3 regions of the Streptococcus sp. Marseille-Q5855 genome follow, and region 1 is predicted to be linked to each of the others. Evidence: predicted binding sites of a transcription regulator. Region 1 holds the regulator's gene; each other region holds the start of a gene.
The links. The regulator NrdR, encoded in region 1, represses ribonucleotide reductase genes. The targets are predictions, from matches to a motif close to ACACNATATATNGTGT.
Positions count from the first base shown of each region.

Region 2: a site for NrdR is predicted at 1,945-1,960, ahead of nrdH (glutaredoxin-like protein NrdH). Genes of this name have one in related genera too.
Region 3: a site for NrdR is predicted at 2,295-2,310, ahead of nrdD (anaerobic ribonucleoside-triphosphate reductase). Genes of this name have one in related genera too.

Region 1 covers NZ_CAMPPR010000001.1:141,206-145,497, reverse strand. The annotation lists gene OC529_RS00670 (hypothetical protein) at 1-688, opposite strand, end outside; gene OC529_RS00665 (ABC transporter ATP-binding protein) at 705-1,400, opposite strand; gene OC529_RS00660 (GntR family transcriptional regulator) at 1,405-1,770, opposite strand; gene nrdR (transcriptional regulator NrdR) at 1,910-2,383, shown strand; gene OC529_RS00650 (replication initiation and membrane attachment family protein) at 2,384-3,553, shown strand; gene dnaI (primosomal protein DnaI) at 3,554-4,292, shown strand, end outside.
Region 2 covers NZ_CAMPPR010000002.1:198,197-202,488, forward strand. The annotation lists gene nrdE (class 1b ribonucleoside-diphosphate reductase subunit alpha) at 1-1,535, opposite strand, end outside; gene nrdH (glutaredoxin-like protein NrdH) at 1,616-1,834, opposite strand; gene OC529_RS03470 (phosphocarrier protein HPr) at 2,185-2,448, shown strand; gene ptsP (phosphoenolpyruvate--protein phosphotransferase) at 2,454-4,187, shown strand.
Region 3 covers NZ_CAMPPR010000006.1:376,620-380,911, reverse strand. The annotation lists gene cls (cardiolipin synthase) at 1-457, shown strand, start outside; gene OC529_RS08340 (damage-inducible protein CinA) at 712-2,250, shown strand; gene nrdD (anaerobic ribonucleoside-triphosphate reductase) at 2,370-4,292, shown strand, end outside.

The DNA of each region.
Region 1 (4,292 bases):
TACTTATACTTGCTCCCATATAGAAATGGTCATTAAGTCCTACAAGTGAATTGACATAGAAATTAGAACTAAGATTGAAGAAAAGTTCAATAAATCCAATGACGATTTGGATACCAATGTAGGCTGCAACAGCGAGTGCTGTACGGTATTCATTGAAAAGCTGTCCAATGGAAATAGCCAAGTAGATGCAGAGGATACTGGAAATGGTATTTAGTAGGAAGGATAAGACAGTAAGACCAAAGCCGGTAAAATGTTCTCCAACAAATGATAGAAGAATAGAAAGTTGAACTTCATCAAAATTTGTTGACAGTAAGATAATATAGATACATAGGAGTAAGACAGCAGTGCTAATCAACGACCAGATAAAAGCGCCGATTAGTTTGGCTGTGATGATATGGTGTTCAGATACTGGCAAGGTTAAAGTCAGATAGCCTTGTCGGTCATAGACACTACCTTTGAAGCGTTTAATGATTAAGAAAATGGTTGAAATCCCCAGTGTAATCATCAACCCCCCAAAGACAGTTGCTAGAAAAATGAGTAGGACAGGTTGGCTTTCTTTGACAGGCAGATTGTTATAGGTCTGTGCTTGTATCCCGATAAGGGCAGAAAGGACTAGCACAGCAGCGTATAGGGCTAAATACCACTTGTTAACATTTTTAAATTCGTAGCGAACTAAATTCCAAAACATAAATAATCTCCTTTGCTTAGGCCTTAAATTCCTGACGGAAGAGTTGGTCAATGGATTCACCTGACTCATAGCGAATATCATCTACATTACCTTGACGGACGACTTTTCCGTCTTTGAGAAAGACAATTTCATCCAAGATTGGCTCGATATCAGAAATCAAGTGGGTAGAAATCAAAACGGTAGAAGTTGGTGAGTAGTTATTGATAATGGTATTGAGGATATAATCACGGGCTGCTGGATCCACCCCACCAATGGGTTCGTCCAGAACGTAAAGACGAGCATCACGGCTCATAACCAAAATCAGTTGTACCTTTTCCTTATTCCCTTTTGATAATTTCTTGAGACGACTATTTTCATCAATACCTAGGTCTGCAAGTAGATGATGGGCACGTTCAAGATTGAAATCTTTATAGAAGGTCTTGAAGTAGGTTAGGGCTTCTTTGACCTTCATTTGCTCATTGAGATAGGTCGTATCCGGCAAATAAGCTACGATAGCCTTGGTTGCTGGGCTTGGATCCATATCGTTGATAAGGACACGTCCTTGATCTGGTTGTAAGAGGCCATTGATTAGTTTAATCAGGGTTGTTTTCCCTGAGCCGTTTGGTCCAAGGAGACCAACAATTTTTCCAGCTGGGATGTCAAGAGAAACATTTTCAAGGGCTGGTGTTGCTCCATAAGATTTGGATACATTTTCAAATGCTAGTAATGACATAGGCTTAAACTCCTTTAATATAATCACCGACTACGCCTGGTAGTTCTTCTTTTTCATAGCCAAAATGGGTCATGGAGGAAACGAAGTGTTCCAATTCTTCTTCCGATAATTGTTTACGCGATTGGGCGATTAGCTCCTTATCCTCAGTCACAAACCGTCCAGTTGTTCGCTTGCTGTAGACAAATCCTTCTCGTTCGAGGTCTGACAAGGCTCTTTGGATGGTGTTTGGATTGACACCAGCCTCGCTAGCTAGCTCTCTCACGGTTGGAAGTTGTTGATTGGGTTCCAGTGTATGGGAAACAATCTGAAGCTTGATTTTTTCCATAATCTGTAAATAGATGGGTTTTTTGTTGTCAAATGTCCAGGACATCTTGGTCTCCTTTCTTTTATCCTTTTGTCTTAGTTAAATAATACAACAAAACAAAAAACTTGTCAAGCAAAAAGAAGAATTGTTTTGGGAATCGTTTAAAAAATGGTATAATGAAAAGAAAACGATAAGGAGGGAAAGGATGCGTTGTCCAAAATGTGGAGCTACCAAGTCAAGTGTTATCGATAGTCGCCAAGCAGAAGAAGGGAACACCATTCGTAGAAGACGTGAGTGCGACGAATGCCAGCACCGTTTTACAACCTACGAACGAGTAGAAGAAAGAACCTTGGTGGTTGTTAAAAAAGATGGCACACGGGAACAATTCTCTAGAGATAAAATCTTTAATGGAATTATCCGCTCAGCCCAGAAACGTCCTGTGTCAAGTGATGAAATCAACATGGTAGTCAATCGTATCGAACAGAAACTCCGTAGTCGAAATGAAAATGAAATTCAAAGTGAGGACATTGGTTCACTCGTTATGGAGGAGTTGGCTGAGTTAGATGAGATTACCTATGTACGTTTTGCCAGTGTTTATCGTAGTTTTAAGGATGTTAGTGAGCTAGAGAGCCTGCTCCAACAAATCACCCAGTCCTCTAAAAAGAAAAAGGAAAGATAAATGAAGCCAATTGACCGTTTTTCTTATCTAAAGAATAATCGGGTGTCTCAAGATACCTCATCTCTGGTACAGTGCTACCTCCCGATTATCGGTCAGGAGGCACTGAGCCTTTATCTTTATACAATCAGTTTTTGGGACAATGGCAGAAAGGAATATCTCTTTTCAAGTATTCTCAACCATCTCAACTTTGGGATGGATAGACTGATAAAATCTTTGAAAATCCTATCTGCTTTCAATCTCTTAACCCTCTATCAAAAGGGGGATGTTTATCAGCTAGCTCTCCATGCTCCTCTATCTAGTCAAGACTTCTTGGAGCATCCTGTTTATCGCAGACTCTTAGAGAAGAAGATTGGCGATGTAGCTGTGGAGGATTTGAAAGTTGAGAGTGCTGAGGGAGAAGAAATACCTGTCTCCCTCAATCAAGTCTTTCCAGATTTGGCAGAACTAGGAAGTCAAGAAGACCTTGGTCTCAAGAAGAAAGTGGCCAACGATTTTGACTTGGACCATTTTCGCCAGCTTATGGCTCGAGATGGGCTTCGTTTTGCGGATGAGCAGTCCGATGTCTTGAACCTCTTTGCCATTGCCGAGGAGAAGAAATGGACTTGGTTTGAGACCTATCAACTGGCCAAGTCAACAGCTGTTTCCCAGGTTATTTCAACCAAACGCATGCGGGAGAAAATCGCTCAAAAACCTGTTTCCTCTGACTTTAGTCCTAAGGAAGCAACCATTATCAAGGAAGCAAAAAGTAAAACTGCCCTGCAGTTCTTGGCAGAAATCAAGCAAACCCGCAAGGGGACCATTACCCAAACAGAGAGAGAACTCTTGCAACAGATGGCTGGCTTGGGCTTGCTGGACGAAGTCATCAATATTATTCTCTTATTGACTTTTAATAAGGTAGATTCTGCAAATATCAATGAGAAATATGCCATGAAGGTAGCCAATGATTACGCCTATCAAAAGATTCATTCGGCAGAAGAGGCAGTCTTGCGCATTCGTGAGCGAGGACAGAAGAATCAGGTTCAAAAAAGCAGTAAACCCAGTCCTGCCAAGTCCAATGTACCCAAGTGGAGCAATCCAGATTATAAGAATGAAACCAGCGAGGAAACTCGTCTGGAACTAGAACGTAAGAAACAAGAACTATTAGCTCGATTAGAAAAAGGAGGAGATTAGATGGAAAGTGTCGGAGACGTACTCAAACGTCAACCTAGCCGTTTTCATTATCAAGATTTGGTCCAGAAAATCATGAAGGATCCTGATGTTGCGGCCTTTATACAGCAAGAATCCCTGACTCCAGAGGAATTAAATCGCAGTATCTCCAAGTTTAATCAATACATCACCGAGCGTGACAAGTTTCTCCGTGGTGATACGGATTATATTGCCAAAGGCTACAAGCCGATTTTGATTATGAATCATGGCTATGCGGACGTTTCTTATGAAGAAACTCCTGAACTAATCGCAGCGGAAAAAGAAGCGGCTATTAAGAACCGTCTCAAGTTAATCAATCTGCCAGCCAGTCTCAAGAAAGCTAGCTTAGCTCAAGTTGACTTGGATGATTTGGGACGCTTGCCAGTTTTTGAAAAGCTATTAGCCTTCGTGGAGCAATATCCAGCTATTCGAAAAGGTCTTTACTTATATGGAGACTTTGGTGTGGGTAAAAGTTTCATGGTGGCTGCCCTAGCCCATGATTTATCAGAAAAACGTGGTGTTTCATCCACTCTTCTCCACTATCCTAGCTTTGTCATTGATGTCAAAAATGCTATCGGTGATGGTAATGTCAAGACCTTGGTGGATGAGATTAAGCTTTCTGAAGTCCTGATTTTAGATGATATTGGTGCCGAGCAATCAACAGCTTGGGTGCGTGACGAAATCCTGCAGGTCATTCTTCAATATCGGATGCAGGAAAATTTAC
Region 2 (4,292 bases), on a different contig from region 1:
ATGCCACGTTCACGCGCGATATTGTTTGATTCTACCAAGGTCCAGTAGTTCATAAGCATGAAGTAGATGCTTGTAAATTCAACAGACTCAGGCGATCCATATTCAATCAGTTGTTGGGCAAGGTAGCTGTGAAGTCCCATGGCGCCGAGACCAAAGGTGTGGGCTTGGCTATTTCCATGATCGATGGTAGGAACAGCTACGATGTGTGAACTATCTGTAACGAAAGTAAGGGCACGAACCATAGCACGGATAGAACGACCAAAGTCAGGTGAAGTCATCATGTTAACCACGTTGGTTGAACCAAGGTTACATGAAACATCCGTTCCCATTTGAAGGAATTCTTGAGCATCGTTGATCAAGCTTGGTTCTTGGACTTGAAGAATCTCAGAACACAAGTTACTCATGATAATCTTTCCATCAACAGGATTTGCACGGTTAGCCGTATCAATATTGACTACATAAGGGTAGCCAGACTCTTGCTGTAATTTAGAGATTTCAGTTTCCAAATCACGCGCCTTGATTTTTGTCTTGCGAATATTTGGATTTGCGACCAATTCATCGTATTTTTCAGTAATGTCGATGTAGTTGAAAGGTACACCATACTCTTTTTCGACAGAGTAAGGGCTGAAGAGGTACATTTCTTCATTTTTACGCGCCAATTCGTAGAATTTATCTGGTACTACAACACCAAGTGATAGGGTTTTGACACGAACTTTTTCATCGGCATTTTCTTTCTTAGTTGAAAGGAAGGCGATGATATCTGGGTGAAAGACATTGAGGTAAACAACACCGGCACCTTGACGTTGACCTAATTGGTTTGAGTAAGAGAAGCTATCTTCGAAAAGCTTCATAACAGGAACGACACCTGAAGCAGCTCCTTCATACCCCTTGATAGGAGCTCCAGCTTCACGAAGGTTGCTGAGGGTAATTCCCACACCACCACCAATACGTGAAAGTTGAAGAGCTGAGTTGATAGAACGTCCGATAGAGTTCATATCATCTGTCACTTGGATTAGGAAACAAGATACCAACTCCCCACGACGAGCACGTCCAGCATTCAAGAAGGAAGGAGTAGCAGGTTGGTAGCGTTGGTGGATGATTTCATTGGCAATATCGATTGCAACAGATTCATTGCCATCAGCGAAATAAAGGGCGTTAAAGAAGACACGGTCTTCCATACTTTCAAGATAATATTCACCGTCGTTAGTCTTTAAGGCATATTGATTGTAAAATTTATAAGCTGCCATGAATGACTTGAATTGGAAGTTTTGGTCTTTGATAAATTGAGCCAATTCTTCCAAGAACTCTGGACGGTATTTCTTGATAAAAGCTGTTTCGATGTAGTTGTGTTCAATGAGGTAGTTGATTTTATCAGTAATTGAATCAAAAACCATAGTGTTTGGAACGACATTTTCGTTAAAGAAGGCATCCAAGGCTTCCTTATCTTTATGAAGCATGATTTGTCCATTAACAGGACGGTTGATTTCGTTATTGAGACGGAAGTAAGTCACGTCCTCAAGATGTTTTAATCCCATAAAATTTCCCTTATCTAATTACAAAAGAAAGGCCTCTAAGTTCGCCCTAGAAGCAGTTTCTTCTGGATGATGTACTAAGATTATGCTAATTGTTTCAGTTTTCCTGGTTGGAAACCTGAAAAGACTTCAGTTGGTGTTTGGATAACAGGAGCTGCGCTAAAACCGAGCTCTTTAACTTGATCGATATACTCAGGTTGCTCATCAAGATTGATTTCACGATAAGAGACATTATTACTGTCCAAGAAACGCTTGGTCATTTTACATTGGACACAATTGTTTTTAGAATAAACGGTTACCATTGTGTAACTCCTCTTCAAAATTTAATACTATCTTAGTATATCAGAAAATAAAATTTTGTCAATGATTTGAACTAAATATAGTGGTCAATTTTTCTACTTAAGCTCACAAAACACAATATGTAGTGTTTGTTTTATAAAACAGCAATGATTATCGTATAAATCGTTTTTAAAGAAACTATATCCTGTGTTTTGTTATCTAGGATAGAAGATTTTCAGCAAGTTATCTGAAAAGAAATTGAAGGAAAATCCAGAAAATGCTTGAAAAAAATCCTAGAAGATGGTATAATACCAAATTGTAAGGGTTATCACATATAACTCAAAAAAAGAAAGAACAAAAGGAGAGTCAAACTATGGCTTCTAAAGATTTCCACGTAGTGGCAGAAACAGGTATTCACGCACGTCCAGCAACATTGTTGGTACAAACTGCTAGCAAATTTGCTTCAGATATCACTCTTGAGTACAAAGGTAAATCAGTTAACCTTAAATCAATTATGGGTGTTATGAGTCTTGGTGTTGGCCAAGGTGCTGATGTAACTATCTCAGCTGAAGGTGCAGATGCAGATGACGCTATCGCTGCAATCTCAGAAACAATGGAAAAAGAAGGATTGGCATAAGGGAAATGACAGAAATGCTTAAAGGAATCGCAGCATCTGACGGTGTTGCAGTTGCAAAAGCATATCTACTCGTTCAACCGGATTTGTCATTCGAGACTATTTCAGTCGAAGATACAAACGCAGAAGAGGCTCGTTTGGATGTTGCTCTTGAAGCTTCTCAAAACGAGCTTTCTCTTATCCGCGAGAAAGCTGTAGGTACGCTTGGTGAAGAAGCAGCTCAAGTTTTTGACGCTCATTTGATGGTTCTTTCTGACCCAGAATTGATTGGTCAGATTAAAGAAACAATTCGTGCTAAGAAAGTCAATGCAGAAGCAGGTCTTAAAGAAGTGACTGACATGTTCATCACTATCTTTGAAGGCATGGAAGACAACCCATACATGCAAGAACGTGCAGCGGATATCCGCGACGTGACAAAACGTGTATTGGCAAACCTTCTTGGTAAGAAATTGCCAAACCCAGCTTCTATCAATGAAGAAGTAATCGTGATTGCACATGACTTGACACCATCTGATACAGCTCAATTGGACAAAAACTTTGTAAAAGCTTTTGTAACAAACATCGGTGGACGTACAAGCCACTCAGCTATCATGGCACGTACACTTGAAATTGCAGCTGTATTGGGAACAAATAACATCACTGAAGTAGTGAAAGACGGTGATATCCTTGCCGTTAACGGAATTACTGGTGAAGTGATTATCAACCCAACAGATGAACAAGCGGCAGAATTTAAAGCAGCTGGTGAAGCTTATGCTAAACAAAAAGCTGAATGGGCACTTTTGAAAGATGCTCAAACAGTGACTGCTGACGGTAAACACTTCGAGTTGGCCGCTAATATCGGTACTCCAAAAGACGTTGAAGGTGTTAACAACAACGGTGCAGAAGCTGTTGGACTTTACCGTACAGAGTTCTTGTATATGGATTCTCAAGACTTCCCAACAGAAGACGAGCAGTATGAAGCATACAAAGCTGTTCTTGAAGGAATGAATGGTAAACCAGTAGTTGTTCGTACAATGGATATTGGTGGAGATAAGGAACTTCCTTACTTTGATATGCCACATGAAATGAACCCATTCCTTGGATTCCGTGCTCTTCGTATCTCTATTTCTGAAACTGGAGATGCAATGTTCCGCACGCAAATCCGTGCTCTTCTTCGTGCTTCTGTTCATGGTCAATTGCGTATCATGTTCCCAATGGTTGCGCTTTTGAAAGAATTCCGTGCAGCTAAAGCAGTTTATGAAGAAGAAAAAGCAAACCTTCTTGCAGAAGGTGTTGCAGTTGCGGATGACATCCAAGTTGGTATCATGATTGAAATTCCTGCAGCAGCGATGCTTGCAGACCAATTTGCTAAAGAAGTAGACTTCTTCTCAATTGGTACAAACGACTTGATCCAATACACAATGGCAGCAGACCGTATGAACGAGCAAGTTTCATACCTTTACCAACCATATAACCCATCAATCCTTCGCTTGATCAACAACGTTATCAAGGCAGCTCACGCTGAAGGTAAATGGGCTGGTATGTGTGGTGAGATGGCTGGTGACCAAAAAGCTGTTCCACTTCTTGTCGGAATGGGCTTGGATGAATTCTCTATGTCAGCAACATCTGTCCTTCGTACACGTAGCTTGATGAAGAAATTGGATACTGCTAAGATGGAAGAGTACGCTAACCGTGCCCTTACAGAGTGTTCAACAATGGAAGAAGTTCTTGAACTTCAAAAAGAATACGTTAACTTCGATTAATGTCATTAACCTTGTAACCTAGTTGCAAGGTTTTTTTGACGCATTTTGGAAAAGTATAGTCTTATAAAGTACACTTTTAAATGCTCCAGAGGCATGGTATAATAG
Region 3 (4,292 bases), on a different contig from region 1:
TGAATCGGTTTATATTACGACACCTTATTTGATCATAGACTATGATTTAACGGAGACAATCAAAAATGCTGCTATGAGAGGGGTCGATGTTCGAATTATCACTCCTTACATACCAGATAAGAAGTTCATTCAGTTAGTCACAAGAGGGGCTTATCCAGACCTTCTTTCTGCTGGAGTTCGGATTTATGAGTATAGTCCAGGTTTTATTCATAGTAAGCAGATGTTGGTAGACGAAGATTTTGCGGTGGTGGGGACAATCAATCTCGACTACCGAAGCTTGGTACACCATTATGAAAATGCAGTCTTACTCTATAAAACTCCTTCTATAATGGAAATAGCCCGAGATTTTCAAAATATATTTGCAGATTCTCAGGAAGTCTATCCTCATTCTATCAAAACGAGCTGGTATCAAAAACTTGTAAAAGAAATCGCCCAGTTATTCGCTCCAATCTTATAAGAAATCTAGGACTGAGGACACAAACCAGTCCTATTTTTCTTGCCTTTTACGAATAAGAAGATGTAGGAGGGACGATGCTGACTCAGAAAGAATTGGATTATATCGTGTCATTTAAACAGACACATTTACACCGCTTTCGGGAAATTGAAACCTTTGTGAAACTATGCAAAAAATCACTCAAACAGCCATCGCAAGCTGACAATCCTAGGACTTTTTGATATACTAAGACAGATAAATTGAATAGGAGAAACGATATGAGTGTGTATGGTAGAGTAGAAGAAGTTCATCAGGAGAATCGTGAACCTCTAGAATACCAAATCGAACAAGAATCGCATCATCGTGAATCAAGTCGTCTTCCTTTGGTAAAAATTTTACTATGGAGTACGCTTGTAACGGGGATAACTCTAGGAGTACCGCTATTACTCGATTTAATGAGTGCACAAGAAGTGCAGGATTTTTATACAGGTTGGGCGCTTCATCAGACAGGGAAAATTTACAGCGACTATTATGGAAGTCAAGGTTTGCTTTATTATTTGCTGACTTATGTGACCCAGGGCGGATTTTTCTTTGCCATTTTTGAGTGGTTAGCCTTGGTAGCAGGAGGATTTTTCCTCTTTCAATCGGCAGACACCTTGACAGAGCAAGGAGACCAGGCTGGACAAGTGGTGACTATTTTTTACATGCTAGTTACAGGTCTTGCTTTTGGTGGAGGTTATGCGACTCTTTTAGCGCTTCCTTTCTTATTCGCGGCCTTTAGTTTAGTTGCGGCTTACCTAAGCAATCCAAGCCATGACAAGGGATTTGTACGGATTGGGCTGGCTTTGGCAGGCGGATTTTTCTTTGCTCCCTTGTCATCGTTCCTGTTTATTGCTGTAGTGAGTTTAGGCTTGTTGGTCTTTAACCTTGGGCATAGACGCTTTGCGCATGGGTTTTATCAGTTTCTTGCAGTGGCTTTAGGTTTTTCACTTGTCTTTTATCCAACTGCCTACTATAGTGTTGCAACAGGAAGTTTTGGGGATGCCATTAGTGGTATTCGTTATCCTATTGACAGTATTCGCTTTGATTTCACTTCTAAAATTTTAGAGAATATGGCTTTTTATGGCTTGTTGTCCCTTGGTTTGGGATTTGTGGTTTGTATCTTTTTAGGTCTCTTTCAATCCAAACCCTCTAAACTATACGTCATTTCGGTTCCTGCAAGTCTTGTGACAATTTTAGGTTTGATTTTGCTTTTCTTTTCACAAGAGCCTCTGCACGCTTCTTATTTGATGGTCGTCTTCCCTGTTTTCCTACTTTTATTGGTAACCAATATTAAGAGTCAACAGAGGGGGCGTAGTGTTAGACGAAGACGAAGAGAAACGCCAGTTAGTCTATGGAGTCGTTTCTTCAAAGGAAATCTATATCTGCCAGTTTTAGGGCTTGTCTATCTTTTGTCTGTTCCTTTTTTGATGAAGTTTGTCCTTTATCCGGTACCTTATCAAGAACGTAATCGTCTTGCTGATTTGGTAAAAGAGGAGACGAATACGGAAGATGCTATCTATGCATGGGATGGTACTGCAACTCTTTATCGTAAGAGTGATCGCTTGTCGCCATCGGCTATTTTGTCCCCGTTGCACTATACAGCAACTGAGGAAAATCGGAATAAGCTACTCAATGACTTGAAAGAAAAACAACCCAAGGTGATTGTGGTGAATGATAAGGTAGCAGTCTGGTCTGAAGTGGAAACAATCTTGAAAGAAAATTACCAACAAGTAAAGACGGATTACTCAGAGTTTAAAGTCTATAAAATTAAATAGCTAAATCAATATCTTGTGTATTTTTAAAAATTTTATGATTTTTAACACAAGATATTGATTTTTCTTTTTAGAGTGGTATAATACTTTTTAGAAAGAACATTTTAGAAAAGAGCATGCATATGATTGCACTAGAAGAAAAAATTACAATTTTGCCAACTCTCTTCGTCGAGAAACGAGATGGGAGACGTGTTGTATTTGATGTGGATAAGATTGACAAGGCTCTCCACAAGGCGGCAGACAAGGTTATGGATGTGACACCCTTGGTTGAAAAACGCCTCAATGCTCTGACTGAGCGAATTGTCACAGAAATTCATAGTCGCTTTCCACAGGGGGTTAAGATTTACGAAATTCAAAATATCGTAGAACATGAACTGCTTGAAGCCAAAGAATATGCGCTGGCTGAGGAGTATATTACTTATCGGACACAGAGGGATTTTGAGCGTTCAAAAGCGACGGATATCAACTTTAGTATCCATAAACTTCTCAACAAAGACCAGGCAGTTGTCAATGAAAATGCAAATAAAGACAGCGATGTCTTTAATACCCAGCGTGATTTGACAGCAGGCATTGTTGGGAAGTCGATTGGACTGCAAATGCTTCCCAAGCACGTAGCCAATGCCCACCAAAAGGGAGATATCCACTATCACGATTTGGACTACAGTCCCTATACACCGATGACCAACTGCTGTTTGATTGATTTCAAGGGGATGTTGGAAAATGGTTTTAAGATTGGAAATGCAGAGGTAGAAAGTCCCAAGTCTATCCAGACTGCAACAGCTCAGATTTCCCAAATCATCGCCAACGTGGCTTCTAGCCAGTACGGTGGTTGTTCAGCTGACCGTATCGATGAAGTCTTGGCGCCTTATGTAGAGAAGAACTATCAAAAACATCTCAAAGATGCAGAAGAGTGGGTCTTGCCTGAAAAACGGGAAGATTACGCTTGGAAGAAAACGCAAAAGGACATCTACGATGCCATGCAATCTCTTGAGTATGAAATCAACACCCTCTTCACTTCAAATGGACAAACACCTTTTACTTCGCTCGGTTTTGGTTTAGGAACTAGCCGTTTCGAACGGGAAATTCAAAAAGCTATTTTAAACATTCGCATCAAGGGGCTTGGTTCGGAACACCGCACAGCCATCTTCCCTAAACTTATCTTCACGCTTAAAAGAGGACTTAACTTGGAAGAAGGGACTCCCAACTACGACATTAAGCAGTTGGCTCTTGAGTGTGCAACCAAACGGATGTATCCAGACGTTTTATCTTACGATAAGATTGTTGACTTGACAGGATCCTTCAAGGTTCCTATGGGCTGCCGTTCTTTCCTTCAAGGATGGAAGGATGAGAATGGTATAGAAGTTAATTCAGGTCGCATGAATCTGGGTGTTGTGACGGTTAACCTGCCTCGTATTGCTCTCGAGTCTGAAGGTGATATGACCAAGTTCTGGGAAATCTTCAACGAGCGGATGAATATCGCAGAAGATGCTCTGGTTTACCGTGTCGAACGAACCAAGGAAGCGACACCAGCCAATGCTCCTATCCTCTATCAATACGGTGCTTTTGGCCATCGTCTAGGTAAAGAAGAAAGTGTTGACCAGCTCTTTAAGAATCGTCGGGCAACCGTTTCGCTGGGCTACATCGGTTTGTACGAGGTAGCGACAGTTTTCTTTGGAAATAGCTGGGAACACAATCCAGACGCCAAGGAATTCACGCTGGATATCATTCGCGATATGAAACGCCGTGTAGAAGAGTGGTCTGACCAATATGGCTATCATTTCTCTATCTACTCAACACCATCTGAAAGTTTGACAGATCGTTTCTGCCGACTAGATACAGACAAGTTTGGCTCTATTCCTGATATTACAGACAAGGAATACTACACCAATTCTTTCCACTACGATGTTCGTAAAAATCCAACACCGTTTGAAAAATTGGATTTTGAAAAAGTCTATCCAGAAGCAGGTGCATCAGGTGGTTTCATCCATTATTGTGAGTATCCAGTCCTTCAACAAAATCCAAAGGCCTTGGAAGCTGTCTGGGAT